DNA from 4 places in the Escherichia fergusonii ATCC 35469 genome. Region 4 is predicted to be linked to each of the others. Evidence: predicted binding sites of a transcription regulator. Region 4 holds the regulator's gene; each other region holds the start of a gene.
The links. Region 4 encodes CRP, which controls carbon source genes, mostly activating them, when cyclic AMP is high. Its sites were predicted from a motif close to ATGTGANNNNNNTCACAT; they were not measured.
Positions count from the first base shown of each region.

Region 1 (8,223 bases), 1.4 Mb from region 4:
GCGATAATCAATGGTTACGATATCGGACTCAAGCTGGTGGATCAGGTAATTCAGCGCCTTCAGCGGAGAAATCACGCCGCAGGTAGAGACTTCAATATCGGCACGGAAGGTACATAAACCACCTTCAGGATGGCTTTCCGGGTAGGTATGTACGCAAATATGACTTTTATCGAGATGGGCAACGACCGTTTCTGGCAGTGGGCCGGGGTGTTCTGTTTTGTCGATAAGTTTCGGGTCGACCGGTTCTTCACTCACCAGAATAGTGACGCTGGCACCTTGTGGTTCGTAATCCTGGCGGGCAATGTTAAGAATATTGGCTCCGATAATGGAACAGGTTTCTGACAGAATTTCGGTCAGGCGGTTGGCATTATAGAGTTCATCGATATAAGCGATATAACCGTCGCGCTCTTCGGCAGTTTTGGCATAGCAGATATCGTAAATACAAAAACTCAGACTTTTGGTCAGATTATTAAAGCCATGCAGTTTCAGTTTTTTCAATTTCTTATCTTCTCCTTAGGACGGCTGTGAGGCCAGTGCGTCTTGCAGATACTGAGGTAAGGCAAAAGCTGCCGTATGGACTGCCGGATTGTAATAACGGCATTTCAGGCCAGAAGCGAGAAAACGCGCCTGAATAATTTCGCTTGAGAGATGGCGTAAGGCGTCGTTATCTGTCGCCCATGCAAAGGTCATGATGCCGCCGTAATAGGTCGGGATTGCCGCCTGATAAAAGCCGACATCGCTAAAATAATTGCTGAGTTTGCGATGACTGTCGATAGCCTCTTCCTGCTGTAAAAAGCAGACGCCGTTTTGTGCGACGAAGATACCGCCAGGATTCAGGCAACGTTTGCAGCCTTCATAAAATGCTGAGGTGAACAGACTTTCGCCGGGACCGATAGGATCGGTGCAGTCGGAGATAATGACATCAAAGGTCTGGCTGGTTTGATTAACGAAATTGACGCCATCGTCGATCACCAGTTTAAAGCGCGGATCGTCGTAGCTACCGGCGTTATGGTTGGGCAGATACTGACGGCAGAACGACACGACACCCGCATCGATTTCCACCATCGTGATTGACTCAACGTTTTTATGTCGGGTCACTTCACGCAGCATGGCACCGTCGCCGCCGCCGATAATCAGCACATCTTTCGCGTGACCGTGGGCTAATAGCGGAACGTGGGTCATCATCTCATGATAGATAAACTCGTCGCGCTCGGTGGTTTGTACTACGCCATCCAGCGCCATTACGCGGCCAAATGCAGCGTTCTCAAAAATGATCAGATCCTGGTGATCGGTCTTTTCATGATACAGAACGTTATCTACCGCAAAGTACTGCCCAAACTGGTCGTGTAGCGTTTCATGCCACTGTTTTTTCTCGGCCATGGGTTGATACCTCCTTTGTTAACACCCGTAAAAAAAGGGCGCAACATAATAGCTAACATTGACCGCGGATGCACGGTCAATATTTCTACAAAAAGGTATCAGGGATTATTTGACGTAGGCAAGCAGGCTTAAGGAATCGCGGGCCAGGGCTTTGCACTTTTTAGCGACGGGAATGCCGATGCCGCTGAGATCGCGGTAGCTGTCTTCACCGAGGGATTTCATATCGAAGGTGTCGTAGTTGCTGAGATCCCACTGGTTTTGCTGGGCGAAAAAGACCAGTGCGCGACGAATTTGTCCGTTAGGTAAGTTCTGGTAACCACAATCATTCTTCAGAAAAACAAAAACTGCCGTTAAATCGGCCATATCTTCGGCTTCAGACTCGCTGAGCGCGTAACTGTTTGCGCAAACGGCCATCAGGCTGCCGAATAACACTGTTCTGAAAAACGTCTTCATTGCTTCTACCAGGGGCTTAAAGAAGATAAACGTTAGCACACTGCGAGCGAGGCGACGACCATTATTGTCGATTAAATTGTGTCTGCGGCTTGACCTTCCCGTAAGGGGAAGGACTATGCTCAACGTTTGATTTTGTTTCGCCTGCTTAAGAATAAGGAAATACCTATGCAACGCCGTGATTTCTTAAAATATTCCGTCGCGCTGGGCGTGGTTTCGGCTTTGCCGCTGTGGAGCCGAACAGTTTTTGCCGCCGAACGTCCAACACTGCCGATCCCCGATCTCCTTACCTCTGATGTTCGTGGCCGCATAAGATTATCAATCATGCAAGGCCAGTCCACCTTTGCCGGAAAAACCGCGACCACCTGGGGCTATAACGGCAATCTGCTGGGGCCGGCGGTGAAATTACAGCGCGGCAAAGTGGTAACGGTTGATATCTATAACCAACTGACGGAAGAGACGACGTTGCACTGGCACGGGCTGGAAATACCGGGTGAAGTCGACGGCGGCCCGCAGGGAATTATTCCGCCAGGTGGCAAGCGCTCGGTGACGTTGAACGTTGATCAACCTGCCGCTACCTGCTGGTTCCATCCACATCAACATGGCAAGACCGGGCGACAAGTGGCGATGGGGCTGGCTGGGCTGGTAGTGATTGAAGATGACGAGATTCTAAAATTAATGCTGCCAAAACAGTGGGGTATCGATGATGTCCCGGTGATCGTGCAGGATAAAAAATTTAACGCTGACGGGCAGATTGATTATCAACTGGATGTGATGACCGCTGCCGTGGGTTGGTTTGGCGATACGCTGCTGACCAATGGTGCTATCTACCCGCAACACGCCGCCCCGCGCGGCTGGCTGCGCCTGCGTTTGCTCAATGGCTGTAACGCCCGCTCGCTCAATTTCGCTACCAGCGACAATCGTCCATTGTATGTGATTGCCAGTGACGGTGGTCTGCTACCTGAACCGGTGAAGGTGAGCGAGCTGCCGGTGCTGATGGGCGAACGTTTCGAAGTGCTGGTGGAGGTTAACGACAACAAACCCTTTGATCTGGTGACGCTACCGGTCAGCCAGATGGGGATGGCGATTGCGCCGTTTGACAAGCCGCATCCGGTAATGCGGATTCAGCCGATTGCCATTAGTGCCTCTGGTGCTTTGCCAGACACATTAAGTAGCCTGCCAGCATTACCTTCGCTGGAAGGGCTGACGGTACGTAAGCTGCAACTCTCTATGGACCCGATGCTCGATATGATGGGTATGCAGATGCTGATGGAGAAATATGGCGATCAGGCGATGGCCGGGATGGACCACAGCCAGATGATGGGCCATATGGGGCACGGCAATATGAATCATATGAACCACGGCGGGAAGTTCGATTTCCACCATGCCAATAAAATCAACGGTCAGGCGTTTGATATGAATAAGCCGATGTTTGCGGCGGCGAAAGGGCAGTACGAACGTTGGGTTATCTCTGGCGTGGGCGACATGATGCTGCATCCGTTCCATATCCACGGTACACAGTTCCGTATCTTGTCAGAAAATGGCAAACCGCCAGCGGCTCATCGCGCAGGCTGGAAAGATACCGTTAAGGTAGAAGGTAATGTCAGCGAAGTACTGGTGAAGTTTAATCACGACGCACCGAAAGAACATGCATATATGGCGCACTGCCATCTGCTGGAGCATGAAGATACGGGGATGATGTTAGGGTTTACGGTATAAAAAGACCGTATTTGGAAATATGCCCGGATCTCTCCGGGCATTATGGTTATTTCACATCATCCGGCAACGCATAAGCCACAATATAGTCGCCCATCTTCGTACCAAATGAACCGTGACCGCCTGCGGATATCACCACATATTGCTTGCCATTCACTTCATAGGTCATCGGTGTTGCCTGACCACCCGCCGGTAAACGGCCCTGCCACAGTTTTTCACCGTTGCTCATGTTGTAAGCGCGCAGGTAGTTATCTGCCGTAGCGGCGATAAACAGCACGTTACCCGCCGTGGAGATTGGCCCGCCCAGCATCGGCATACCCATATTGAACGGCACAGGAACCGGCATCGGGAACGGCATGCTGTCCTGCGGCGTACCAATGCGTTTCTTCCACACCACTTCATTGGTTTTCAGATCCAGCGCCGAAATATAACCCCATGCTGGCTGTTTACATGGCAGACCAAATGGTGAAAGGAACGGGTTAAGCGTAACGCCATACGGTACGCCGTACTGCGGCTGAATGCCGGATTCCGTACCGGTGCCTTTGGCATCTTTTGGCTGTTCCATCGGGTTGCCAGGACCGCGAGGGATCAGTTTCGAAACAAACGGCAGTGCCATTGGGTTGGCAATTGCCACTTCACGATTCGGATCAACGGAAATCCCGCCCCATTCGAACATCCCCAGGTTACCCGGGAAGACCAGCGTACCCTGTTCAGATGGCGGCGTGAAAATACCTTCATAGCGCATCTGGTGGAACATCACGCGGCACACCAGTTGGTCAAACATGGTGGCGCCCCACATATCCGCACCGCTCAAATCTTTCTTCGGACGGAAGCTCAGTTCAGAGAACGGTTGAGTAGGGGTAACGTAATCACCTTTCGCTGCGCCTTGGGGAACTGGTTTTTCCGGGGCCGGAACCACCAGTTCACCATTGCGGCGATCAAGCACAAAAATGTTGCCGGTTTTCGCTGGAGCGTAAATAACCGGAACTTTTTGACCATTAACGGTGATATCTGCCAGCGTTGGCTGTGCCGGAAGATCCATATCCCACAGGTCGTGGTGAACGGTCTGATAGCTCCACGCCAGTTTCCCGGTAGTGGCATTCAGCGCCAGAATCGAGCTGGCATAACGTTCCTGTTCTGGGGTGCGGTTACCGCCCCAGATATCTGGCGTGGTAACGCCCATCGGCAGATACACCAGATCCAGCTTCGCGTCATAGGCCGCAGGTGCCCACGAGTTTGGCGAGTTAAAGGTAAAGGTGTGTTCGTCAGACGGGATCGCGTTCGGATCTTTCGCGCCTGGATCAAAGGCCCACAACAGCTCCCCGGTATTGACATCAAAACCACGGATCACGCCAGACGTTTCGCGGGTTGAGAAGTTATCAGTGACGGAACCCGCCATCACGATGGTTTTATCAGTGATAATCGGTGGTGAAGTCGGCTCATACAGGCCCGGTTTGGTGTCCGGCATGTTGCTTTGCAGGTTGAGCACGCCTTTATTGGCGAAGGTTTCGCACAGCTTGCCGTTTTCAGCGTTAATCGCAATCAGGCGGCCATCATTGACTGGGAGAATGATACGACGCGGGCAATCCGCCATCACTTCCGGCGAAGCAGTTTCTGCTTTGGCTTCATGATAAGAGACACCACGGCAGGTTACATGCTGGAAAGACTCGTTGGTTTTCAGCTCAGGATCGTAATGCCATTTCTCTTTGCCGCTGGCGGCATCGAGCGCAAACAAACGCTGGTGAGCGGTACACAGGTAAAGCGTGTCGCCTACTTTAATCGGCGTCACTTCATTGGTGATTTCGCCCGGATCGTTCGGCTGTTTCACATCGCCTGTACGGAACACCCAGGCTTCTTTCAGCTTGTGGACGTTATCAGCGTTAATTTGTTTCAGTGGTGAAAAGCGTTGACCTTCCTGATTGCGACCATAGGCAGGCCAGTCTTGATCGGCAACGGGGGAGATAGCTTCGGCAGGTGTAGCATCAGCGCTTAAGGTGCCGTTGATTTCCTGTGGATCGTTAAATCCGGCCCAGGTGAGGATACCACCGCTAATCAACAGCGCGACCACCAACGCGGCAACTGCGCCGCTGGCAGGAATGACCAGGCGACGCCAGACAAACGGCAGGATCAGCCAGATACCAAAGAAGACCAGAATGTCGCTACGCGGCGTCAGCGCCCAGAAATCGAAACCCACTTCCCAGACGCCCCAAATCATGGTGCCAAGCAGCAATGCCGCGTAAAGCCAAAGTGCGGCGCGTTTGCTGCGCCACAGCATCCAGGCGACGCCGAGCATCATAAGGCCAGCGATAGGGTAGTACCAGGAGCCGCCGATCGCGACCAACCAGCCTCCGCCAATGAGAAGATACAGCCCGCAAAGCGCTGCAAATAGGGCTGTTAGCGTGACGAGTAATCGTCGCGAGCCGGTATTGTTAATTGCCATAAAGAGACACCATTTCAATTCATTAATATTTTAGTAGCAATTAATTATAGGTTTTAACATGTGTGATCGTCATCACAATTCGAGCTTTATTAACAGATTCCGCCAATGAATAGTTTTACTGGTATACTGCGTGTCTTGCGCTTTGTTGCGGTGCCAAAACCTGCCCGTGCGAAGTGATTTGTTTTTAAATCATATGGTTAGAGATATGAAACATACTGTAGAAGTAATGATCCCCGAAGCGGAGATTAAAGCGCGTATCGCCGAACTGGGTCGTCAGATTACTGAGCGTTACAAAGACAGCGGCAGCGATATGGTGCTGGTAGGCCTGCTGCGTGGCTCATTTATGTTTATGGCGGACCTGTGCCGTGAAGTTCAGGTATCTCATGAAGTCGATTTTATGACCGCCTCCAGCTACGGTAGCGGCATGTCCACCACCCGCGATGTGAAAATCCTCAAAGATCTGGATGAAGATATCCGTGGCAAGGACGTGCTGATTGTTGAAGATATCATCGACTCGGGTAATACACTGTCGAAAGTGCGTGAAATCTTAAGCCTGCGCGAACCGAAGTCGCTGGCGATTTGTACGCTGCTGGATAAACCGTCCCGTCGTGAAGTGAACGTCCCGGTAGAATTTATCGGTTTCTCGATCCCGGATGAGTTTGTGGTGGGTTACGGCATTGATTACGCTCAGCGTTACCGCCATCTGCCGTACATCGGCAAAGTAGTGCTGCTGGACGAGTAAGTGCGGATGTGCCGGATGTGTTGCATCCGGCATGGTGTTTTTATTTGTGGTTGGCGTGTTTAAGCTTGAGATTGGAAATCCCGTGACGGTAACGTTGTTCAAGGGTTTCGCGGTTGGTGGCGGTAACATCCAGATCACGCAGCAAACCGTCGTGAATGCCGTAGGCCCAGCCGTGAATGGTAACTTTCTGCCCGCGTTTCCACGCTGATTGCATAATGGTGGAGTGGCCCAGGTTATATACCTGTTCCATGACGTTCAGTTCACACAAGGTATCCAGACGGCGCTCTTGCGGCATTTCGCCAAGCAATGAGCTATGTTTGAACCAGATATCGCGAATGTGCAGCAGCCAGTTGTTGATAAGCCCCAGTTCTGGGTTTTCAACTGCGGCTTGTACGCCGCCGCAACCGTAGTGGCCACAGATAATAATGTGTTCAACTTCGAGAACATCCACTGCATACTGAACCACGGAAAGGCAGTTCAGGTCGGTGTGAATGACCAGGTTAGCAACATTACGGTGAACAAAGAGTTCGCCCGGTTCAAGACCGGTTAAACGTTCTGCAGGAACGCGACTGTCGGAACATCCAATCCATAGAAAGCGCGGTTTTTGCGCTTGCGCCAGTTTCTCAAAAAACCCGGGATCCTCTTCCACCAGCATTTTTGACCATAGTGCATTGTTGCTGATGAGTGTATCTATGTCTTTCATGGAGGTTAACGACCTGTAACCAAATAATTACGTTTGGCTAATATAGGGCAACTCCGGGACGATTTAAACCACAGATAAAGTGTAAGAACGTAAGGTAAGTAAAAATTTATGACCATTGCACTGGAACTTCAACAGCTTAAAAAAACCTATCCAGGCGGCGTTCAGGCGCTTCGTGGAATCGATTTGCAGGTCGAAGCGGGTGATTTTTATGCGCTTCTCGGGCCGAACGGGGCCGGGAAATCAACCACTATCGGTATTATCAGCTCTCTGGTAAATAAAACCTCCGGGCGGGTCAGCGTATTTGGTTACGATCTCGAGAAGGATGTCGTGAACGCTAAACGTCAGTTGGGACTGGTGCCGCAGGAATTTAACTTCAACCCGTTTGAAACCGTGCAACAAATTGTGGTGAACCAGGCGGGGTACTACGGTGTAGAGCGCAAAGAAGCGTACATCCGCAGCGAAAAGTATCTTAAACAGCTCGATTTATGGGGAAAGCGTAACGAACGTGCGCGTATGTTATCGGGGGGGATGAAGCGCCGTTTAATGATTGCTCGTGCGTTAATGCATGAACCTAAACTGCTGATTCTTGACGAACCAACCGCAGGTGTGGATATCGAACTTCGCCGCTCAATGTGGGGATTTTTGAAGGATTTAAACGACAAAGGCACCACCATCATTCTTACCACGCACTACCTGGAAGAAGCAGAAATGCTGTGCCGCAATATCGGCATTATTCAACACGGTGAGCTGGTGGAAAATACCTCGATGAAGGCGCTGCTGGCGAAGCTGAAA
Region 1 covers NC_011740.1:156,901-165,123, forward strand. The annotation lists gene speD (adenosylmethionine decarboxylase) at 1-498, opposite strand, end outside; gene speE (polyamine aminopropyltransferase) at 514-1,380, opposite strand; gene EFER_RS00955 (YacC family pilotin-like protein) at 1,486-1,833, opposite strand; gene cueO (multicopper oxidase CueO) at 1,999-3,549, shown strand; gene gcd (quinoprotein glucose dehydrogenase) at 3,596-5,986, opposite strand; gene hpt (hypoxanthine phosphoribosyltransferase) at 6,192-6,728, shown strand; gene can (carbonate dehydratase) at 6,769-7,431, opposite strand; gene EFER_RS00980 (ABC transporter ATP-binding protein) at 7,540-8,223, shown strand, end outside.
Region 1: hpt (hypoxanthine phosphoribosyltransferase) is a predicted target of CRP. The motif match lies at 6,047-6,064, and genes of this name have one in related genera.

Region 2 (8,223 bases), 1.1 Mb from region 4:
GATGCATCGCATCCGGCAATCGGTGCCAAATACCGGATGCGCCGCTGGTTCTACAACGTCACCGGGTGTTCTTTCTCACCTTTCTTAAACTTCACTTCCCCAAGATCAATACAACCAACCGGGCAGACGTGACCACAAAGCAGACAACCAACGCACTTCTCGGTATTACAATGCGGTGTGCGCGTTTTCTCATTCCACTCCATCGCCTGATGACCGCCGTCGTAACAGGAAATATAACAGCGTCCGCATCCGACACATTTATCGAGATTGATATGGGGATAGACGATATAGCTACGGTCTAAATCTTCCGCCGGGACAATATTGTGATTCGCCAGACCTACCATCTCCTGCAACGAATCAAACCCCTGATCGGCGAGATAATGTGATAACCCGCTCGCCATATCTTCCACTATCCGATACCCGTACTGCATAATACCGGTGGTCACCTGTAATGTCGCTGCACCGAGCAATAAAAACTCTGCCGCATCTTCCCAGGTTTCAATACCGCCGATACCGCTGATCGGGAAATCGCGCAGCTCAGGATGGGTGCGCATTTGCTGAATAAAGCGCAGGGCGATCGGTTTTACCGCTTTACCGGAATATCCGGAAATACTCGATTTACCGTTAACGATCGGCATACCAATTTTCTGATTAAGATCGATATTGGTAATGGATTTAACGGTGTTAATCGCCGCAATGCCATCTGCGCCGCCGCGCTTCGCCGCCAGCGCCACTTCGCACATATCACCGATATTCGGCGTCATCTTCGCCAGCATCGGCAGCGTAGAACCGCGTTTCACCGCCCGACAATATTTTTCTACCAGTTCCGGGCTTTGCCCGACATCGCTACCCATCGCATGAGAAGTCATTTGCGGACAGGAGAAGTTACACTCGATCATATCGGCACCAGCTTCTTGCACCAGGCGCGCCAGATCTTCCCACTGCTGCTCATTTTCCCCCATGATCGAGGCGATCAATACTTTGTCAGGATAATCTTCTTTCAGCCGACGCAGGGCGGCCAGATTCTCTTCCAACGGATGCTCGGCAATCTGCTCCATATTTTTGAAGCCGATAAAACCGGTATCTTCTTTCACCAGATGATCAAAACGCGGCGAGACTTCGTTGGCGATAAAAAAGCCGATCGTTTTAAACACCACGCCGCCCCAGCCCGTGTCGTAGGCTTTGGCGCACATCTCATAGCAGTTGCCTACCGGCGAAGAAGAGAGGCAGAACGGGTTGGGAAACTTCACGCCGCAAAAAGTAATCGAAAGATCTTTCGTTAACATGAGCAAGCTCCCTCTAAATAGTGATGAATCGCCCCGGCGGCTTCTTTCCCGGTTTTCACTGCATAGACCACGGTTTTGTCACCCTCAACAATATCGCCAGCAGCAAAGACTTGCGGGTCGCGGGTCTGGTAATTTTGTGTTTTGATGGTGTTACGCTGCGGCTCTAACTCCGCAAAGGCATCCAGTCTGGCATGCTGGCCGACGGCGAGAATAATTTTATCTGCCGCCATCGTCAGTTCGCCCGGTAACCGTACATGCTTAAACGTGACTTTATTGGCTTCCACGGCTACTGGTGTGAATCCATCGATGATCGAAACGCCCAGTTCCCGGGCGCTGGCAAACTCTTTTTCGCTTGCCGGAAACGCATCTAACTCTTCACGTGCTACGCAGGTTACCGCCTGACAGCCGAGAACTTTCAGCGTGCTGGCAACGTCCATCGCGACATCACCGCCGCCGATAATTAATGCGCTTTGTGGAATGCTGATATCGCCCTGCGCCTGTCGTGCACGTTGCAAGAAGTCGACGGCAATCTCAACGTCGCTATGCTCAAACAGCGGTAGCCCGGAACCGCCCGACAACCCTACGGTGACAAGTACTGCGCGGTTTTCCGCTTTTAGTTGCTCCAGGGTGATTGTTTTACCGACTTCGTTGTTGCACTTAATGGTCACGCCCATTTTTTCAATACGGGCGATTTCTGCATCCAGCACCGATTGCGGTAACCGAAATTGCGGAATACCGTTACATAGCCAGCCACCGGGCTGTGGTTCTTTTTCATAAATAGTGACGTCGTAACCCATATTTGTCAGCGTCACACTGGCCTGTAACCCGGCAGGGCCCGCGCCAATAATCGCTACCTTACCGAGCGTTTTAGTGCCTGGCTGATAAATATCCATCCCGGTTTGTTGTTCAAAATCAGTGATAAAACGCTGCAAGCGGCCAATATCAATTGGATCATCAACACCGGCACGGGTACAACCGCTTTGACATAATTTCTCCGTTGGACACACTCTGGCACAAACGGCACCGAGGGCATTATTTTCGCGAATTGTCTCGGCAGCGCCTTTAAAATTACGAAAGTAGATTGAGCGGATAAATTTCCCTGGGTCAGTTTGCGCCGGACAAGCCTGACTACAGGGGGCGTCATGACATAATAAACAGCGGGATGCCTCTTTTATTGCCAGTAAAGGCGTAAAAGCCGGAGTGAGTTCATCCAGATAATTTTGTTGCGGCATGTGATCTTCCTTAATGCTATGAGTAATTAAGGCGAACGCTAAATATACTCGTCATACTTCAAGTTGCATGTGCTGCGTCTGCGTTCGCTCACCCCAGTCACTTACTTATGTAAGCTCCGGGGGACTCACTCACTTGTCGCCTTCCTGCAACTCGAATTATTTAGAGTATAAATATTGCGTGCTGATATTAAGGCTATGCGCGTGGGGAAATTTAAACTGTGAAAGGATTCACAAATAGCTGCGGTTCAGAATGTTATATCCGCAGCTTATTGAGTGAAGTAATAATTATTCTCAATAATTAACAGGAGAGGGAAAATATTAACGATAGAAAATAAGATAAACAATCATGCCGATAGATAAAATACCGAAGCCGATATATGCCACCATATAAGCGAAGAAGAGTCCGGGATTTTTTGCTCGCCAGACAAACACCGGTTCCGGTGCATTTTTAACCCGTTTATCAATCGCGCCAGCACGCCAGCCTTTCCATGCTTCGCGAAAACAAAATATCGGGATAAGGAAAAAAACAGCAACGACAAAAAACTGCTGAATATCCATCACTACTTTCCTTGTTTCTTTTGTAATTCAAGTAATTGCTCTGGCGTAACCGCTGGGTATCCCTGAGCATCTTCAGGGACTTCATGCATAGATGGAATGGGTACCAGCGGGCCTAAAAAACGGGGTTCACGCTTAAAGAAATAGAGATCTGCCAGGGCGCCGAAGCGTGCGGCGAACTCACGAATGCGAACTGACCACATATCCTTCGGGGAAGGAACAGCATAACACTGGGCCTGAATCCCCATATGCAAGGCAATAAATAATGCCCGCTCACAGTGGAAACGTTGGGTAATTATAATGAAATCGTTAGTATCAAACACCTTGCGCGTGCGCACAATGGAATCCAGCGTACGAAAACCCGCATAATCGAGGACAATATCAGCGGGATCAACACCTGCTGCAATTAAATCTTTGCGCATCGTCATCGGCTCGTTATAACTTTGTAACGCGTTATCGCCACTCAGTAATAAATAATTTACTTTGCCGCTATTATAAGCATTAATCGCTCCCTGAATACGGTAGCGGTAATACTGATTAATAACGCCAGTACGATAATATTTTGCCGTGCCGAGGACCACCCCGACCTGGCGGTAGGGGAGATCTTGCAATTCATCGTAAATATAAGGTGCGGTTTTCCAGCTCATCCAACGATCAAGGCCGAGCACAGTCAACAGCAGTAAGCCGATCAGGACTAACAGGCTGTAGAAAACGCGCTTTAACATGCAGTAGGCTCAGTTGCTGAATGAAGTTTTACTCAGGCTACTTTACCCGCTGCTTTTGCGCAAGAAACGGCAAACTGTTTGCCGGGATTTTCGACACCAGAAGGGAGCAGAAATGCCGGATGCACTACGTTTATCCGGCACTGATGTTAACCGAGCAGAACACGGTCGATAGTATTACAGCCAAGCGCTTTCAGAGTCGCTGCGGTTGCATCCCATTGAATCAGCGGCGCATCAGCTTTCTCAGCCAGAATCGCACGTTGAATATCCGGGTAATCATAACCTTTGAGATTCAGCAAGATTAACGCGCCCTGTAACGGCGGCAGCGTTGGGTTAAATGCGGCGTTTTCAGCGTAGCTGCCGCTGAAAATACGACCATCTTTACATTCCAGCGCCACACCGCTCGGAGATTTACTGTAAGGCATGTGTGAACGGTTAGCCGCCGCAATTGCTGCCTGAGAAAGGGCATCACCAGTGAGCGCGAAACCATGATCCTGTTCGTCCATCAGCAATGTTTTAATTTCCAGATCTTTTGGACCAAAGGCATCAGGCAGATAGTCACGTAACGCGTGTGCTTCGCGGCCAGGCAGATGAATACGCAGATCCAGACCGCTATTAAGTTCATTCATAAACTGACGGCAGTGACCACAAGGGGTGTAGTTAACGGTGATGGCAGCAAGCGCTTTCTCACCGCTCAACCAGGCATGGCTAATTGCACTTTGCTCGGCATGGACAGTTTGCTGCATGGTGGCGCCAATAAATTCCATATTGGCACCGAAATACCATGTACCACTTACGCCACGTGCAATTGCACCAACGTTAAAATTCGACAATGGCGTACGTGCACAAGCTGCAGCCAGCGGGAGTAGTGCGAATGCCAGCGCGTCTTCGTCCAGCCCCGTAGCGCTCTTCAGCGAAGAGACCTGCTCCCCGGTCAGTAAAGCAGGAAAATGCTTGTCTGCCAGAATTGGGGCCAGTGCAGATTGCAAGTTATCTGCGAGTTGGGCAAAAGCAGTTTGAAAACGTGGATGCATGGCGTTGCCTCGTAACAGTGTAATGGGATAACAGTTTACGAACCCACCCTATCTTTATATGTGATCTGAATCTCATTAAATGTGCAACATATGAAACACGTATCAAAAATGTGCGACGTATCGCAAATTTTATCCTACTACCGCCAGAATGATCGGGAAAATAAACGGTGCAACCACCGATGTGATAATCCCGCAAATCACCAGCGCCAGCGAACTAAAGGCGCCTTCCTGATAATCCAGCTCTGCACAACGTGCGGTTCCTAATGCGTGGGAAGCTGTACCCATTGCCAGACCACGAGCGGCTTTAGTGCGAATACGCATGGCATTCAGTAACGTGTGACCAAATACTGCGCCAAGAATACCGACAAAAATCACGCAAACCGCGCTCACGGCCGGGATGCCTCCGATGCTACCGCCAACAGCCATTGCGATAGGCGTGGTAACGGATTTCGGTAATACAGAGGCCGCAATTTCAGGTGTAGCACCCATCAGCAAGGCAACCGTGGTCCCGGTGACCATTGCCACGACACTACCAATAAAACAAATCGTGATGATCGATTTCCAGCGTGCGCGGATCTGGTGAAGTTGCTCATATAAAGGATAAGCCAATGCCACAACAGCAGGTTGCAGCAGATCGTTTAATATTTCGCTGCCTTTAAAGTAGTGATCGTACGGAATACCTGTCAGTAGCAGAAAAGGAATAATGACCACCATTGCCACTAACAATGGATTTAATAATGGAATTTTAAAGCGAGCCGCCAGTTTGCGTGCGGCGAAAAAGACGATCAAGGTCAGTGGTAATGACCACCAGATATACGCCATCATTCTTTCGAACCCTTTTGCCCAACCACTTTTCGTTCGCCATGCACTAGCTGCGAACTCCAGCTAACAACTAAGAACACCACCAGGGTGCTAATTGCGCAGGAAACCACTACCGGGCCAAACTGCGCGCGCAATAGATCGAAATACTGCATAACGCCAACGCCAATTGGCACAAAAAGCAGCGCCATATAGCGAATCAGTAAATAGCATCCGGGGTTAACCCATTGTGCGGGCAGAATTTGCAGTGCCAGCAGTACAAACAGAATCAACATGCCGATAATGCTGCCTGGAATGGTGACCGGAAGGAGAGATGCAATGAAAATACCTGCATACAGGCAGGCATAGATCAGTACGAAAGCACGTACATACTGCCAGATAGTGTTTAGTATCTTACTCATGATAAACGTCCTGGATGAAGTGGATTCATCATACAATTAAACTCAAAAATGTGCTACCGATCACATAAAGAAATCTGAGCATAGTCGTTCCTCTCACCAGGAGCACTGGGCATCTCCCCTGATAATCGTCGCCAAATCTGGGCAAAACGGTTTCTGCAGTCGTTAACATAACTGTCACATAGACAAAGCATAGAGTCGTCTCCAGGCTTTGGTGCACAGATATTGAAGCACTTTAAACAGTAGAGCGGAGACGTTACCATAGCGCCTCATTTTTTCGTGGGTAAAAATATGCGTGTGTTACTGGCACCGATGGAAGGCGTGCTCGACTCTCTGGTGCGTGAATTACTGACCGAAGTAAACGATTACGATCTTTGTATCACCGAATTTGTTCGCGTGGTTGATCAACTCCTGCCAGTTAAAGTCTTTCAACGTATCTGCCCGGAGCTGCAAAATAGTAGTCGGACACCTTCCGGTACGCTGGTGCGCATCCAATTACTTGGTCAATATCCACAGTGGTTGGCGGAGAATGCTCTCAGGGCGGTGGAACTGGGATCATTTGGGGTTGATCTTAACTGCGGCTGTCCTTCAAAAACAGTTAATGGTAGCGGTGGCGGAGCGACATTATTAAAAGATCCTGAACTTATCTACCAGGGCGCGAAAGCGATGCGCGAAGCGGTGCCTGCTCATTTGCCAGTGAGTGTAAAAGTGCGTTTGGGATGGGACAGTGGTGAGCAAAAATTTGAAATTGCCGATGCTGTGCAGCAAGCGGGGGCCACGGAGCTTGTGGTTCACGGGCGGACGAAAGAGCAGGGCTATCGCGCCGAGCATATTGACTGGCAGGCGATTGGTGAAATCCGTCAGCGACTGACGATTCCGGTGATCGCGAATGGAGAAATCTGGGACTGGCAGAGCGCACAGCAATGTATGGCGTTAAGTGGCTGTGATGCCGTTATGATTGGGCGCGGGGCATTAAATATTCCCAACTTAAGTCGGGTGGTGAAATACAACGAGCCGCGTATGCCGTGGGCACAAGTTGTTGCATTATTGCAGAAATATACGCGTCTGGAAAAACAGGGCGATACCGGGCTATATCACGTGGCACGAATTAAACAGTGGTTAGGTTATCTGCGTAAAGAATACAGCGAAGCGACAACATTATTTCAGCAAATCCGCGCATTAAATAATTCCCCTGCTATCGCGCAGGCTATTCAGGCGATAAAACTGTAATCGTTGCAAGGCCGGGATAACTACCCGGCCTTGTGGGAAATCTTCAGAAAATCATTTTAAAAACGCCCGTCACTACCAGTAACCCGATAATAAATATAACCAAAACTGCCCAGAGTAAAATTTTCATTGGCTTTCCTTTTTTGTTAAAACTTCGTTAAGTATAGGAAAGGAAACGACGCGCCGCGAATTCCAGGAGTTATCTAAATATGACGTAAGTAATCAGCCCGTTTCTATACTTATTGTTTTAGAGACTCCGTGGAGAACTCGATGGCACAGGTCGCGATAATTACCGCCTCCGATTCGGGGATCGGCAAAGAGTGCGCGTTATTACTGGCGCAGCAGGGGTTTGATATTGGCATTACCTGGCACTCCGATGAAGAAGGGGCAAAAGATACTGCGCGTGAGGTGGTTAGTCACGGCGTACGTGCGGAGATCGTGCAGCTCGATCTCGGTAAACTGCCAGAGGGGGCACTGGCGCTGGAGAAACTTATTCAACGGCTGGGGCGCATCGATGTGCTGGTGAATAATGCGGGCGCAATGACCAAAGCGCCGTTTCTTGATATGGCTTTCGATGAGTGGCGCAAGATTTTTACCGTTGATGTCGATGGTGCATTCTTATGCTCGCAAATTGCGGCTCGTCAGATGGTGAAACAAGGGCAGGGCGGTCGCATCATCAACATTACGTCGGTACATGAGCATACGCCGCTGCCGGATGCCAGCGCCTATACAGCCGCTAAACATGCACTCGGTGGGCTAACCAAAGCGATGGCGCTTGAGCTGGTCAGGCATAAGATTTTGGTGAACGCAGTCGCGCCTGGGGCGATCGCCACGCCAATGAACGGCATGGATGACGGCGACGTGAAGCCCGACGCGGAGCCTTCGATTCCTCTGCGGCGTTTTGGCGCAACGCATGAGATTGCCAGCCTGGTGGCGTGGCTGTGCTCAGA
Region 2 covers NC_011740.1:2,281,155-2,289,377, reverse strand. The annotation lists gene preA (NAD-dependent dihydropyrimidine dehydrogenase subunit PreA) at 51-1,286, opposite strand; gene preT (NAD-dependent dihydropyrimidine dehydrogenase subunit PreT) at 1,280-2,518, opposite strand; gene EFER_RS11205 (DUF2542 family protein) at 2,837-3,076, opposite strand; gene sanA (outer membrane permeability protein SanA) at 3,079-3,798, opposite strand; gene cdd (cytidine deaminase) at 3,945-4,829, opposite strand; gene EFER_RS11190 (CidB/LrgB family autolysis modulator) at 4,959-5,654, opposite strand; gene EFER_RS11185 (CidA/LrgA family protein) at 5,651-6,049, opposite strand; gene dusC (tRNA dihydrouridine(16) synthase DusC) at 6,338-7,276, shown strand; gene yohP (small membrane protein YohP) at 7,320-7,403, opposite strand; gene EFER_RS11170 (SDR family oxidoreductase) at 7,544-8,223, shown strand, end outside.
Region 2: cdd (cytidine deaminase) is a predicted target of CRP. The motif match lies at 4,888-4,905, and genes of this name have one in related genera.

Region 3 (8,223 bases), 1.1 Mb from region 4:
AAACCTTAGCAACGTTGATACCTTTACCCGCCGCATGCAGACCAGTGGTTTTCACCAGATTAACTTCACCACGTTCAATTTCCGGGCAGAAACCGACCAGATCATAAGCCGGGTTAAGGGTGATAGTGGCAACACGTCTGCTCATTACACACCCTCCCCAAGACCTGCTGCGATTGCATCGCCAATAGCATTCAGCGCCTGTTCAGCATCTTCACCTTGTGCGGTAAAGCGTAGACGATGACCTTTCTTAACTCCTAACGCTACGACTTTCATCAAGCTCCTTCCGTTCGCAGGTTTTCCAGTGCCATCAAGGTTTGTCACCGTGATTTCACTGTTAAATTGTTTAATCGTGTTCACCAACATTGTGCCAGGACGGGCGTGCAAACCGTGTTCATTACGCACTACAAATTCCGCACTTAACACGTCGTCAGTCGGCGCATCATCGCTGGTCAGCAGCGCCAGCAATGTCGCTGAATCTGCTTTCAGCAGACGATCTGCTTTGTTATCGAGCAGCAGATCGGCAACACGCTTCAGGACGGCTAACGGCTGTTCGTCATTCATGGCGACAGTCAGCAGTAATGCGGCAGGATCCCCTTCCACTTCAAATGCATTCGCTGCACGGCTGACCGCAACAGCGCTTGCCAGGTTGCCTTCAACACCATCATTGAGCCAAATCCCCTGTCCGAGATGCATCGGAGATTCATTGATAGCTTTAGCAACGAACGCGGCATCAACAGCGCCAGCCTCTTTCAGACGTGCAGCATTCAACGCCTGTAAGGTGACCAGATCATTTGCAGCAACATCCAGCATCAGCATGTCATTATCTAATTTCAGCTGTTCGCTTTGCTTTTCACCCATCAGCAATGCCCGCAGCTCTTCCGCTGTCGTGGCTGATTTAAGTTGACCAGCAACAGAGTCATCACTCAATACGTGCGTTAACTGACGTAGCAAGCCGAGATGTTCATCAGAACTTGCCGCTATACCAATCGCCACATATGCGGTCTGCCCTTCGCCCCAGGTAACACCTTCCGGGAATTGAAACACCTGAACACCGGTTTTCAATACCTGATCACGCGTGTCAGTTGTGCCATGGGGAATAGCAATACCATTACCCAGGAACGTGGAGGTCTGCTGTTCGCGTGCCAGCATCCCATTGACGTAACCCTCAGCAACGTTACCGGCCTGTACCAGCGCAGCGGCAATGTGTCGAATGGCATCTTCTTTGTTTCCGGCCTGTTGGCCCGGATGAATATCTTGTACAGATAACTGAAACATGGTTCTCCTCTCCCGCTGAATTGAAACGATTCAGCCAACATGAGAAAAAAAGCGCCATTCGATCACTTGGTTGATAATACGATAGCGCTGAAACGTTTCAAGAAGTTTCGATCCATCTGCGGAACTTCGCAAGCAAAGCCGTAAAATTGATCACAAAAATTAGACACAATGCACATTTTTACGTCTAAAAATCTTATTTGCTGAACGATACATTACTTCAGCCAGCACGTTTTCAGCTGATTTCAGCCTTTAACATTTCGTGGCGTGCTTGATTTGGCAACCTGTTTATTTTCTGACAAGCCGCGTAAACTCCGCATCTCTTTACGTCACAGATACCGATGTATGCATAACTCCCCTGCTGTCTCCACGCCTAAGGCGTTTGATTTGACTGCCACGGCATTTCTCATCGTGGCCTTTCTCACCGGTATTGCCGGGGCGCTACAAACTCCCACATTAAGTTTGTTTCTGACGGATGAAGTCCATGCCCGGCCTGGTATGGTTGGTTTCTTTTTTACCGGCAGTGCGGTGATCGGCATTCTGGTAAGTCAATTTCTGGCAGGACGTTCAGATAAAAAAGGTGATCGTAAAAAGTTGATTGTCTTTTGTTGTCTGATGGGCACGTTGGCTTGTGTACTTTTCGCCTGGAATCGCAATTACTTTATTTTGTTGTTTCTTGGTGTATTTCTTAGCAGTTTCGGTTCGACTTCCAACCCACAAATGTTTGCTCTGGCGCGGGAACATGCCGATCGCACGGGTCGGGAAGCGGTGATGTTTAGTTCATTTTTGCGCGCTCAGGTGTCTCTGGCCTGGGTGATTGGTCCGCCGCTGGCTTATGCGTTAGCCATGGGGTTTGGTTTCACCGTGATGTACCTCAGCGCTGCGGTAGCATTTATTGTCTGTGGCGTGATGGTATGGCTGTTTTTACCTTCAATGCGCAAAGATGCTCCTCTCGCCGTTGGAACACTGGAAGCGCCACGTCGTAATCGTCGCGATACCCTGTTGCTATTTGCTATCTGTACGCTGATGTGGGGCACTAACAGCCTCTATATCATTAATATGCCGCTGTTTATCATTAATGAATTGCATCTACCGGAAAAACTTGCAGGTGTGATGATGGGTACAGCAGCAGGCCTGGAAATACCCACAATGCTGATTGCAGGTTATTTTGCTAAACGGTTGGGTAAACGCCTGCTGATGATCATTGCCGTAGCAGCAGGTTTTGCATTTTATGCAGGAATGTTGCTCGCTCACTCACCAATGGTATTGCTCGGCTTGCAGCTGCTGAACGCTATTTATATTGGGATTCTCGGCGGTATTGGAATGCTCTATTTTCAGGATTTAATGCCCGGACAGGCAGGATCAGCCACCACGCTCTATACCAATACGATTCGTGTTGGCTGGATTATCGCCGGATCGCTGGCCGGAATCGCCGCTGAACTGTGGAGTTATCATTCTGTCTTCTGGTTCGCATTAGCAATGACCGTTGCTGCCGTGTTTTGTCTTTTCAAAATTCGGGACGTTTAGGGAGCTGTCAGGGCTTCAAGTTCAATAAGCCAGGTCATCGCTTGCTGACGCGTTTGCCCGCACATTTCAGCACTGGGTTGTAACCCGGCACAGACTTTAGGGCGTAGTGGCGAGAGGAAAATTTTGCAGCGCTGTTGTTCATCAAGTTGAATACAAGGCGTATTTGCAGGTTTGCCGTCAGGCATTCCGGGGATGGGGCTTGATATTGAAGGCGCTGTGCAACATGCACCACAGTCCGGACGGCAATCCATAGGGTATTCTCTTGTTGGTTAACCACCGGAGTGATGAGCGCGCACATTAACACCTTTTTTACCACGACAAAAGTACGATTACCCCTTGCCTGAAAGGCCCGTCACGAGTAGTTTGACGCGATATTTTTGACACTTTGCAAAACAGGAATTTTTTCGATGCCAAGAGCGAACGAAATTAAAAAAGGTATGGTTCTGAATTACAACGGCAAACTGCTGTTGGTGAAAGATATTGATATTCAATCGCCGACGGCACGTGGTGCTGCAACGCTTTATAAAATGCGTTTTTCCGATGTCCGTACCGGGCTGAAAGTTGAAGAACGTTTTAAAGGCGACGATATTGTTGACACAGTAACGCTGACTCGTCGCTACGTCGATTTCTCCTATGTTGATGGCAACGAGTATGTCTTTATGGATAAAGAAGACTATACCCCGTATACCTTCACCAAAGACCAGATTGAAGAAGAGCTGATGTTTATGCCGGAAGGTGGCATGCCGGATATGCAGGTTCTGACCTGGGACGGCCAACTGCTGGCACTTGAATTACCCCAAACAGTTGATCTGGAAATTATTGAAACGGCACCGGGCATCAAAGGGGCTTCTGCCAGCGCCCGTAACAAACCAGCGACATTGAGCACGGGTCTGGTGATTCAGGTGCCGGAATACTTAAGCCCGGGCGAAAAAATTCGTATCCATATCGAAGAACGCCGTTATATGGGCCGCGCAGACTAATTTGCGCAATCTGAAACTGAGGGCGGCGCAGGCTGTAATGCCAGTCAGTTAAGCAACTGACTGGCTCTTTTTCGGGGCTGTGGGGTATTTCCAGGGCCTCTCCTTTACCACTCTCGGGAAGGCCCTTTCCCTTCTTGTCGGTAATTTCACAAGTTGTCCCATACTTGCAAGATCGCGCATCAGCTCCGGTATACGTCCCGGTGAAGCGCCCTGCAATGTCATCAGCATTCTCATCACCATTCCGCATGATTCTGAGAAACTCAGTTGATTCGGCCAGTAACCTTTCTGATGTTCCGCCATTTTAATCATCTGATATCTCACCAGATTATAAGCCAGTAAGACACCCCACAGCTCTTGCTCCACAAGCTCCGGCTTTTTACTTCTCAGCGTCAGCCTGCTCAGTTGCATCGTCTGTTTTATCTCCCTGTATCCCAGTTCGATTTCCCAGCGATGACTGTACAGATCCGCCATTTCTCCTCCGGGGAAGCGCATGGCGTCCGTCATCGACGTCAGCAGATGGCAGACCTTTCCTTTGCGCGTCACAGTCAGCAGGCGGGCTGTCACCTCATTTCCCAGTCCCGGCCACTTTTTTCGTGCCTGTGGGCTGGTTTTCAGCTTCACCAGATGATCGCCTTTACCCAGTTTTCTGATCTCTTCATATTGCGCTCCCTTTCTGAGAGGGATCATCCAGTGGCGGTGTTCTCCCGCCAGGCTCCAGGCATTTAACAGTCCCAGTGAGTAATAACCTTTATCCATTAACGTCAGAGTGTTATCGCCGGTTTGTTCTATAAGTTGCTCAGCAAGCTCATTTTCGCTGTTCTTCATCGTGCCGAAGGCTGCAGCCGTCAGCAGATGGCTGGTCAGTTCCATCTGGCAGACCATTTTGACCTGCGGGTAGAGCGCCGGGTTCCCGGCATGTGTCTGGCGGGGGAAGGCTGCATCGTTCTCTGGTGTATCCGGTGTGCGCCAGAACACACCATCGATGGCCAGCAGGGTCAGGCCGCACCATTGCGGATGCGGCGTGGCGTTATGCCAGAGCTGCGCTGTTTTCGTGAACACGCGGCGGACAGCCTCACTTCCCAGGCGCTGGCGGGCCTGAATAACGGCACTGGGGGCAACGAAAGGGCGATTGCCCGGCAGCATGATGTCCAGGCGATTCACAATCTGGTGAAGAGGTTCTTTACGCTCAAGCGCCATGCCAACAATACACCAGACCATCATTTCGAGGGGAAGACGGCGCTTGCGTAGCGTTACAGTACCAGATTCGGCAAGGCAACGAGAGATGAGTTCGGGGTCGAGGTAATCCCCCAGAGAAGTCAGTGGGTTACGCAGAGAATCATAACGGGATACCAGATCAAGAGCCTGTCCAATGTGCATAAAAAAATCCGGAAACGAGTGAGCGTTTCCGGATTCTTACACAGCCACTGGATCGGTCAACTGATCCTTAACTGATCGGCATTACGGCGCAGGCTGCCCTTTTTTATTAAACTTATTATACCAATTCCCCCTTCTTTCCGGCCAAAGATTGATCTCCTTCACACTTCAGATTATTAACAAATCACACCAATATTATTTTCTGTCATATAACTTTAAAGTAACAATATTTAGTACAAACATTCTTAAGGTGTGCCATCAATGAAAACCATCGCCTCAGCCCAACTTCCCCAGGGAGTGCTGACACCACATTATGATCGGCAAAAGCTACAATCCCGTATTGTTCATTTTGGCTTTGGTGCGTTTCATCGGGCACATCAGGCTTTATTAACTGACCGGGTACTTAATGCCCGTGGTGGTGACTGGGGGATCTGCGAAATCAGCCTGTTTAGCGGCGATCATTTAATGCGTCAACTCCGTGAGCAGGATCATCTATTTACTGTTCTTGAGAAAGGCGCTGAGGGCGATCAGGCCATTATTATTGGCGCTGTTCATGAATGTCTTAATGCGAAACTGGATTCATTAGCCGCCATTATTGAGAAATTCTGCGAACCGCAGGTGGCGATTGTTTCACTGACCATTACAGAAAAAGGCTATTGCATCGACCCGTCTACGGGTGAACTTGATCTGCATAACGCAAGAATCCTTCATGACCTTGCATCTCCGCAAGAACCCCATTCAGCACCAGGCATTCTGGTTGAAGCGCTGGCTCGTCGTCACCAGCGTGGCTTGCCACCCTTTACCGTGCTCTCTTGCGACAATATTCCTGACAATGGTCATGTTGTAAAAAATGCCGTGTTGGGAATGGCCGCAAGACGTTCACCAGAACTGGCAGAATGGATAAAAACACATGTCAGCTTCCCTGCCACAATGGTTGATCGCATTGTTCCTGCGGCAACAGAAGAGTCTCTGGCTGAAATATCTCAGCATCTGGGCGTTACTGATCCTTGTGCAATAAGTTGTGAGCCGTTTATTCAGTGGGTCGTGGAGGATGATTTTGTTGCCGGAAGACCTGAATGGGAAGTCGCAGGTGTACAAATGGTCCGTGATGTCGTGCCATGGGAAGAGATGAAATTGCGGATGCTTAATGGCAGCCACTCATTTCTCGCTTATCTTGGCTATCTCTCAGGTTTTGCACATATCAACGACTGTATGCAAGACAAGGTATTTCGCCAGGCTGCACGACGTTTAATGCTGCAGGAGCAAGCCCCCACGTTGCAAATTACGGACGTTGATCTCACGCTTTATGCCGACAAACTTATCGAACGCTTCGCTAACCCGGCTTTGAAGCATAAAACCTGGCAGATCGCGATGGATGGCAGTCAGAAATTGCCTCAAAGAATGCTCGCCAGTATTCGTATTCATTTGCAACGTGAAAGTACCTGGCCTCTGCTGGCGCTAGGTGTTGCAGGCTGGATGCGTTACGTCAGTGGCTTTGACGATGCAAACAAAACCATAGATGTCCGTGATCCACTTGGTGACAAAATCGCCATACTCGTGGCAAAAAGTACATCAGCGCAGCGAGTAAAAACCTTGTTATCACTCAATGAAATATTCGGTGAGGACCTGCCAGACAATCCTCGATTTGTTGAGGCGATTAGCGAAGCATGGCAGCAAATCGAGCAATATGGCGCTCATCAAGCCGTCGCTCATGCACTAAAAAATTAACAATTTCTGCGGTATAAGCGGGTGATCCCTCTGGTTACCCGCTCAGTTCTTCTCTTTTTGCTCTTTTTTGTCCAGGATTAATAGCAAATTTCGTTTCTCATCTTTTCTGGAGTGGCTGTGACCAGAACCAACCTTATTACCGGCTTTCTCGGCAGCGGGAAAACAACATCAATCCTTCATCTTTTAGCGCACAAAGATCCCGCTGAAAAATGGGCCGTCCTGGTTAACGAATTTGGCGAAGTGGGGATCGATGGTGCCCTGCTCGCGGATAGCGGAGCGTTATTGAAAGAAATCCCCGGCGGCTGTATGTGTTGTGTTAACGGCTTGCCCATGCAAGTGGGGCTGAATACTTTGCTGCGTCAGGGAAAGCCGGATCGTTTGCTTATTGAACCTACTGGACTGGGGCATCCTAAACAGATCCTTGATTTGTTAACCGCCCCGGTTTACGAACCCTGGATTGATCTGCGTGCCACTCTTTGCATTCTCGATCCCCGTCAGTTGCTGGATAAAAAAAGTGTTGATAACGAAAACTTCCGCGACCAGCTTGCCGCTGCGGATGTCATTGTGGCGAACAAAAGCGATCGGGCAACGGATGAAAGTGAAAACGCCCTGCAACAATGGTGGCAACAATATGGCGAAGATCGGCTACTGGTGCAGTGTGAACAAGGCCGAATCGATGGAAAACTCCTTGATCTGCCACGTAAAAATGTCACGGAGCTACCTGCCAGTGCAGCTCATAGTCATCAGACAGTAGAACGAAAAGGATTAGCAGCGCTAAGTTTACCAGCACATCAACGTTGGCGACGTAGCCTCAACAGTGGTCAGGGGCATCAGGCCTGCGGCTGGATATTCGATGCAGATACCGTCTTTGACACCATTGGTGTTCTTGAATGGGCTCGTCTTGCCCCTGTTGCACGCGTTAAAGGTGTAATGCGTATTGCCGAAGGTCTGGTACGGATTAATCGTCAGGGTGACGATTTGCATATTGAAACTCAAAATGTTGCTCCTCCCGATAGTCGTATCGAGCTTATTTCCAGTACCGATACCGACTGGAATGCCTTACAGAGCGCGCTGTTGAAGCTTCGTTTAGTTACAGGTGAGTAAGGTTGCCCGCTGATTTTAGATAGTGAAGACGTAAATATGAAAATACAGCTAAACCGGATTCTGTTACTCAATTTATCAGGAGTGGGCTTATTCCTCTCCTGGTATCTTCCCGCCGAACATGGGATATGGGCAGCTGTTGATTCAGGCATTATCCATTATTTCAATCATAAGGTGATAGAAAGTCAGCCACTTCTCTGGTTGGTAGCAATAACCAATAATCGTGCTTTCGATGGCTGCT
Region 3 covers NC_011740.1:2,314,749-2,322,971, forward strand. The annotation lists gene fruK (1-phosphofructokinase) at 1-145, opposite strand, end outside; gene fruB (fused PTS fructose transporter subunit IIA/HPr protein) at 145-1,275, opposite strand; gene setB (sugar efflux transporter SetB) at 1,618-2,799, shown strand; gene EFER_RS11345 (YkgJ family cysteine cluster protein) at 2,796-3,050, opposite strand; gene yeiP (elongation factor P-like protein YeiP) at 3,207-3,779, shown strand; gene EFER_RS11355 (IS4-like element IS4 family transposase) at 3,828-5,156, opposite strand; gene EFER_RS11360 (mannitol dehydrogenase family protein) at 5,415-6,881, shown strand; gene EFER_RS11365 (CobW family GTP-binding protein) at 6,999-7,985, shown strand; gene EFER_RS11370 (phosphatase PAP2 family protein) at 8,022-8,223, shown strand, end outside.
Region 3: EFER_RS11360 (mannitol dehydrogenase family protein) is a predicted target of CRP. The motif match lies at 5,303-5,320, and genes of this name have one in related genera.

Region 4 (8,223 bases):
AGACGCGTCAGCGTCGCATCAGGCAAAAGATGTCGGATGCGACGTAAACGCCTTATCCGATGGTTTAGCCTGTATTACGCCTTCGAATCCCGCAACTTGCGACTCAGCCAAATCCCATGATGCGGTCGCTGACGCCATGCCATCGACGAAATGGTGTGCATGGTGTTCAGATGACCAATAACCCGCTGTAAATGCTGCTCCAGTGTGCCTGCTGCACCTTCGTGCGGCTGCATCTCCGGCGCATCCATAATATTGGCATCGCCAGAACTACCTGGTTCGTCATACTCCAGTCGCTGCTGACAACGCTGAATGGCGATTTCACAAGACTGCAAATATTCTTGCGCCAGTTCAGGTGGCAATGCCCGGTGTTCCCGTGCCAGCGTGGTCATGGCATTGATATGCTCAACAATAAACTGACTGTGCGTTACCCACAGTTTCATATCTGCCAGATAATGGCTGTTGAATGCCGGTTCCTGCATCGCCTGATTCAATGAGTTATACAGAGTGTTATGCGCCTGATTCACCCGCATTCGCTGCCAGGCCAGTGGCGTAGGTTGCGGATCCTCGCTCAGAATCAAACGAATCGCTTCCTGATAGGCTTCTAAAGCGTCATGGGCGTTCTTACGCAATAACCCGCTCTGCCACTGCGGCCACAGCCAGACGGTACCGCCGAAAGCAATTAAACAACCAATAATGGTATCGATAAGACGCGGAAGGATGTACTGCTCACCGTTCAACCACAATAGTTGCAGGGTATACACTGCGGTAATGGTAAAGCCGACCGTCGCCCAGCCGTAGTTTTTGCGCAATATCAGGTAGCTGGCGAGGGTGGTAATCAGCATCAACGTCAGGGTGTAACCTTCGGGAATTTTAAAGTGCAGCGCCACGCCCGCAATGATTAACCCGACCACGGTTCCCACGGAGCGATTCACAATCCTCAGACGGGTTGCGCCATAGCCATTTTGCGTCACCAGCAATACCGTCATCAGGATCCAGTACGACTTCGGCAGATGCAGTGCGGTGCCCATCAGGCTGGCAACGCTTAACATCACACTGAGTCGTCCGGCATTGCGTAGCGCCGGAGACTTTAGTGACAGATAACTTTTCAGTGCCGGCAGTAACGGCATTCGCCGCTGTTTATCGGCCAGTAAATCACGGGCATAGAGCGGTTTTTGGGTGCGTAGTACACGAGCGATGCGGCTGAAGTGCCAATAGCAGAATTGCCCAACAGGATTATCCGGATGCTGGCGGGCGATTTTTTCCAGTGCGCCAATTTGTTTTTCCATCGTAAAGCGCGTCGGCAGGCGATGGTAAAGAATGTCATCAGCCAGCACGCGCAGGCGAGTGGCGACAGTTTGCGCATTCCAGCGGATAACTTCTTCCGCATGGCTACGCTCGACCAGCTTTTGCACCTCTTCCGGCTGATGCAAGCTGACCGAAATATGTTCCTGTAAATCCAGCGCCTCCTGGAAAATACGCAGCATCCGCTTGTAGTCAGTATTATTTTGCGCGGAAAGCATATGCATTTGCTGATAGCACTGAGTAATTAAATCGACCGCTTTTTGCTGGCGCACCAGCAGTGGTGGCAATGCTTTTTCAGGATCGGTGTGCTGGGTAAGCAGGCTGTATTTGGCTTCGCAGTAATCCGCCAGTTCACGGTACAGCAGACTTAGTGACTCGCGTAGCGGTTGTTCGCGCCAGATCCAGAACCAAAACCAGTTAAACAATCCGTACCAGAGAGTGCCCAGCGCATAGATGAGCAACGGTTCCCAGACTGGCATGTATCCCGCCAGACTGAGGGTAAAAATGGCGGCGAGCAGCGATGCGGGAAGCAATTTTGCGTGCAATGGCCCCAGCTCAGCAGTGACACCAAGCACCAGCGTTAATCCGGTCAGCAAAAAGGGCAGGGGAACATCTTTTGCCAGTAACAGCTGTGTCAGCAAGCTACAGGTGGCAAACAGTGACGCACCAATGATTAAGCGTTTGAAAAAACGTTTATGAGGCGTATCAAGGCCCGCAATATTGCAACAGGCAGGAACGAGGGAGAAGAGCAGACCGAATCGTAATTCGCCAAGCATTAACCCAACGGCCACGGGCAAACATAGCACTAGCGTTTGTCGTAGTGCATAGTTGATATCGGGGTGATAAATCAGTCTGCGCCACATCGGGGGAAACAAAATGGCGCGCTACTCAGTAACGCGCCACTCCGACGGGATTAACGAGTGCCGTAAACGACGATGGTTTTACCGTGTGCGGAGATCAGGTTCTGATCTTCCAGCATCTTCAGAATGCGTCCCACGGTTTCACGAGAACAGCCGACAATCTGACCGATTTCCTGACGGGTAATTTTGATTTGCATACCGTCCGGGTGAGTCATGGCATCCGGTTGTTTTGCCAGGTTCAGCAGAGTCTGTGCAATGCGGCCCGTCACGTCGAGGAACGCCAGGTTGCCCACTTTCTCTGAAGTGACTTGCAAACGACGCGCCATCTGTGCAGACAGACGCATCAGAATGTCCGGGTTTACCTGAATCAATTGGCGAAATTTTTTGTACGAAATTTCAGCCACTTCACAGGCGGTTTTCGCACGTACCCATGCGCTACGTTCCTGGCCCTCTTCAAACAGGCCCAGTTCGCCAATAAAATCACCCTGATTCAGATAGGAGAGGATCATTTCTTTACCCTCTTCATCTTTGATCAGCACTGCCACAGAGCCTTTAACGATGTAGTACAGCGTTTCCGCTTTTTCACCCTGGTGAATAAGCGTGCTCTTGGATGGGTACTTATGAATGTGGCAATGAGACAAGAACCATTCGAGAGTCGGGTCTGTTTGCGGTTTGCCAAGCACCATGCGCGGTTATCCTCTGTTATAAGCTTTCTCCAGAGCCAGAAAACGCCGCTGTCTCTGGATTGCCGAAATGTGCTTCCCGCTATCTGGGAAGAGGCTGTCAAATACGTACTGCATCTGTTATGTGAAGTCCGTTACACACATGCAGTACATCAATGTATTACTGTAGCATCTTGACTGTTTTAGCATAGCTTTCGCCGTGTGTCTCCTGGTGTCTCGCTTCAGCTTGACTCAGGTCGCCTTCTGTTGCGCGATTTGGTCAGTACGCGTACGCTGTGAATAAATTTGATGCAGTGGAGTGGCAAAAATGCAAGCGCGAGTGAAGTGGGTCGAAGGGTTAACTTTTTTGGGCGAATCCGCATCTGGTCACCAGATTTTAATGGACGGCAACTCTGGCGATAAAGCGCCAAGTCCGATGGAAATGGTGTTGATGGCGGCGGGTGGTTGTAGCGCCATTGATGTGGTTTCTATCCTGCAAAAGGGGCGTCAGGATGTTGTCGATTGTGAAGTAAAATTGACCTCTGAACGCCGCGAAGAGGCACCACGCCTGTTTACGCACATTAATCTGCATTTTATCGTCACCGGTCGCGACCTGAAAGACGCAGCAGTTGCGCGTGCGGTAGATCTCTCTGCCGAGAAATATTGTTCAGTGGCGTTGATGCTGGAAAAAGCGGTGAATATTACTCACTCGTATGAAGTGGTTGCCGCGTGATTTAATGTCAGGAGTACGATGCCGGATAATTGTTTATCCGGCATATTAGCAGAGTTACTCGATTTTCTTTCCTTCCATCAATCGTTGCACCAGTGGCAGCATAATTAACTCCATTGCCAGACCCATTTTACCGCCCGGCACCACTAATGTATTGATGTGGGAAATGAATGAGCCCTGCAACATCGCCAGCAGCCAGGGGAAATCGATCCCTTCCAGATTACGAAAATGGATCACCACAAAGCTTTCATCCAGTGATGGAATGCCCTTTGCTGCGAACGGGTTTGAGGTGTCGACAGTGGGAACGCGCTGGAAGTTAAGATGGGTGCGGGAAAACTGCGGCGTGATGTAGTTGATATAGTCTTCCATTGAACGTACTACTGAGTCCATCACCGCTTCTCGTGAGTGCCCGCGCTCGCTGGTGTCGCGGATCAGTTTTTGAATCCACTCAAGGTTAACGATAGGCACTACGCCGACCAGTAAATCCACATGCTGCGCAACGTTATGATGTGGTGTGACCACGCCGCCGTGTAGCCCTTCATAAAACAGTACATCAGTGGGTTCCGGTAAAGGTTGCCATGGGGTGAATGTCCCCGGCACCTGATTCCATGGTACGGCTTCGTCGTACGTATGCAGATATTTGCGTGATTTTCCTTTGCCGCTCTGACCGTATTCAATGAAGGTTTGTTCCAGCAGGCCGAAGTCGTTAGCTTCGGGGCCAAAGTAGCTGATATGCCGCCCGGCATCACGCGCCTTGCGGATCGCCATGTCCATTTCCGGGCGCGTGTAACGGTGAAAACTGTCGCCTTCCACCTCAGCTGCATGCAGATTTAACTGCGCGAATATTTTACGAAATGCGAGACTGGTGGTGGTGGTCCCCGCGCCGCTGGATCCTGTTACCGCAATGACCGGATGTTTGGCAGACATAGTAACTCCATGACTTAGCTATCATTATTATCTCGTCCGCCGACGGCTGCAGGTTATTCGCGAAACTGACTGCGCGGCATGATATTGACCGTTTCGTGCAGCTCCGACCATACCAGCACCGCTTCTCCGCACTGTAGCTGGCGTTTGACGTCGGCGACTTTCTGTTCAAGTGTACGCTCATGTTCACCATAATCGGTGCCTTCGCGTAACACAAAACTTTCAATTAAATTTTCCAGCGTTTCGGGGGAGAGTTCTTGCCACGGAATCAACATGATTTCGCCTCCAGATACGTTGTTAACCAGTCAGGAATGCGTGACTCCAGCCACATTTGCGGATGAAATAATGTACCGCCAAGAAAGCCAACATGACCACCATGTTCAGTCAGTTGATACTCCACCTGCGGGGGGAGATTTTCCGGTTTCGGGATCACCTGATGATCCATAAACGGATCGTCTTTGGCGTGAATAATCAGTGTCGGTTTGGCGATCTGGTTCAGCATCGGCATGGCGCTACACTGACGATAATAGTCGATAGCGTCAGCGTAGCCGTGAATTCTGGCGGTGATCAGATCGTCAAATTCACGGATGCGACGTACCGATTTTAACTGTGCGAGATTAATCGGCAGCGTACCGGGATAGGCTGACAGTTTGCGCGCAGCATTGGCTTTTAACAGGTTCAGCAAGTAACGCTGATAAACGCGGGAAAAGCCCTTTTCCATATGATAACTACAGGCTTCCAGCATAAATGGCGCGGAGACAATTACCGCTGCATCAATCGGGAGGTTATTACCTTCTTTTGCCAGCAAACAGGCGAGCATATTACCGCCGAGCGAATAGCCGACGGCAGCCGTTGGCGCATGTCCAAATTCGCGCTGCAGCCAGCGTAAAAACCAGCTGGCGTCTTCGGTTTCGCCCGAATGGTAAATGCGGTGCATACGGTTTGGTTCACCGCTGCATCCGCGAAAATGCATCACCACGCCCAGCCAGCCGCGTTTTTGCGCCGCCTCGACCAGACCGTGGGCGTAAGGGCTATTGAGGCTGCCCTCCAGCCCGTGAAACACCACTAAACGCGGTTTATGGTTCGCCTGGGCAGGGTCTTCACTCCATGCGAGATCGACAAAATCGCCGTCGGGCAACTCCAGTCGCTGCCAGTGCGGGGTGAATTTCACCTTGCGACGAAACAGACGCGGCAGCATGGTTTGCAGATGACAATTGCTAAAGCCGCGCATAGGGGTGAATTCAGCACTGCTGCTGAATTCATTGGCATCGGTCGTCGTTATCTGCGCCATCAGTTGCTTTGGCCTTCCAGCAGCATCTGCTCAAGCTGCTCCTGGGCTTCCAGCCACGCCATTTCGCACTCTTCCAGGCCGGATTTGGCGCTGGCTTGCTGTTGCAGGCAGGCGGTCAACTCCGCTTTACGGCTTTGATCGTACAGTTCGCTGTCGCCGAGTTTCTCTTCCGCCTGCGCCAGTTGCGCGTTCAGCTTCTCCATCTCTTTTTCCAGACGGGCGATTTCTTTACGCAGTGGCTGGGTTTGCGCACGCAGCTCCGCTTCCCGACGCTTCTGGTCTTTACGTGCCTGGGCGCTGTTCGCGTTCTCTTTTGGCGCGTCGTCGGTCTGGTTTTCCTGCTTTTGAACGTCGCTCAACCACTGTTGATAATCTTCCAGATCGCCGTCGAACGGTTCGACTTTACGATCGTGAACCAGATAGAGATCGTCAGTGGTGGAACGCAACAAATGGCGGTCGTGCGAAACGACAACCAATGCGCCTTCAAACTCGATCAACGCTTCAGTCAGTGCCTGGCGCATGTCGAGGTCAAGGTGGTTAGTCGGTTCGTCGAGCAGCAGTAGATTCGGACGCTGCCAGACGATTAATGCCAGCACCAGGCGGGCTTTTTCCCCACCGGAGAAACGGCGCGTTTCTTCCGTCACTTTATCGCCCTGGAAACCAAAGCCGCCGAGGTAATCACGTAGTTTTTGTTCTAGTTCCTGCGGCGCTAAACGTGCCAGATGTTGAATAGGCGATTCGTCGGCGCGCAGGTATTCAAGTTGATGCTGGGCGAAGTAGCCGAGCTTGATCCCTTTCGCCAGACCAATTTCACCGCTGACTGGCGCAAGTTCGCCGGCTAACAGTTTGATTAATGTCGATTTACCCGCGCCATTGCGGCCTAACAGACCAATGCGCGAACCCGGCACCAGATTCAGTTTAATCGAGTCGAGAATAATGCGATCGCCATAACCTGCGCTGACCTTTTCCATTTTCAGTAACGGATTTGGCAGGCTTTCCGGCGCGCGGAAGCTAAAGCGGAACGGGTTGTCGACGTGCGCGGGGGCAATCAGCTCCATACGCTCGAGCATCTTAATACGGCTCTGGGCCTGCTTTGCTTTGGTGGCTTTGGCACGGAAACGGTCGATATAACTTTGCAGATGTGCCACGCGCTCTTGCTGGCTTTCATACATCGCCTGTTGCTGCGCCAGACGGGTGGCGCGCTGTACTTCAAACGAACTGTAGTTGCCGGTGTACTCGAACATGCTTTGTTGTTCGATATGAATAATTTTATCAACGATCGGATCGAGGAAGTCGCGGTCGTGGGAGATCAGGATCAGCGTGCCCTGATAGCTCTTCAGCCATTTTTCCAGCCAGATAACAGCATCGAGATCGAGGTGGTTAGTTGGTTCGTCGAGCAGCAGCAAGTCTGAACGGCAAATCAGCGCCTGGGCGAGGTTAAGACGCATACGCCAGCCACCGGAGAAATCACTTACCGGGCGCTCCAGTTGTTCATTGCTGAAACCGAGGCCGTGCAGCAGGCTGGCGGCGCGGGAGCGAATGCTCCATGCGTCAATAGCATCCAGCTTGCCATGAATGGTCGCAATGGCGTGCCCGTCGTTACGTTCGTTGGCGTCGTGTAGCTGCGCTTCCAGTTGACGATATTCACGGTCGCCGTCAATGACATATTCCAGCGCCGCTTGCGGTAGCGCTGGTGTTTCCTGATTCACCCACGCCAGTTGCCAGCTTCCTGGAAAGGTGTAGCTGCCGCCGTCGGCGCTGATTTCATTTTTCAGCAATGCCAGCAGGGTAGATTTACCACAGCCGTTTTTACCCACCAGGCCGACTTTCTGCCCGGGGTTGATGGTGGCGGTGGCATTATCCAGCAGGACGCGCACGCCGCGACGAATTTGTAACGAGGAGAAAACAATCATAAGGCGCCGTATGTTCAGACTATGTTAACTTATCATTATGATAATGTAATGTATGGGCGAGCTGCCGCACCGGGCGCAATGGTAGCCCAAAACAGCGACTATACACAAAAACCATACCGGGAGGGGGATGATGTCTCAGCCAGCGAAAGTTTTGCTGCTGTATGCCCATCCGGAATCTCAGGACTCGGTGGCAAACCGGGTACTGCTTAAACCGGCCACGCAGCTCAGCAATGTTACCGTGCACGACCTTTACGCGCACTATCCCGATTTTTTTATTGATATCCCCCGTGAGCAGGCATTACTGCGCGAGCACGAGGTGATTGTCTTTCAGCATCCTCTTTATACCTATAGCTGCCCGGCACTACTGAAAGAGTGGCTGGACCGGGTATTAAGTCGTGGTTTTGCCAGCGGGCCGGGGGGAAACCAACTGGCGGGAAAGTACTGGCGTAGCGTGATTACCACCGGTGAGCCGGAAAGTGCTTACCGTTATGACGCGTTGAATCGCTATCCGATGAGCGATGTTCTGCGCCCCTTTGAACTG
Region 4 covers NC_011740.1:3,381,732-3,389,954, reverse strand. The annotation lists gene EFER_RS16735 (YccS/YhfK family putative transporter) at 75-2,165, opposite strand; gene crp (cAMP-activated global transcriptional regulator CRP) at 2,216-2,848, opposite strand; gene EFER_RS16725 (OsmC family protein) at 3,153-3,557, shown strand; gene EFER_RS16720 (phosphoribulokinase) at 3,612-4,481, opposite strand; gene EFER_RS16715 (YheU family protein) at 4,535-4,753, opposite strand; gene EFER_RS16710 (hydrolase) at 4,747-5,769, opposite strand; gene EFER_RS16705 (ABC transporter ATP-binding protein) at 5,769-7,682, opposite strand; gene kefG (glutathione-regulated potassium-efflux system ancillary protein KefG) at 7,813-8,223, shown strand, end outside.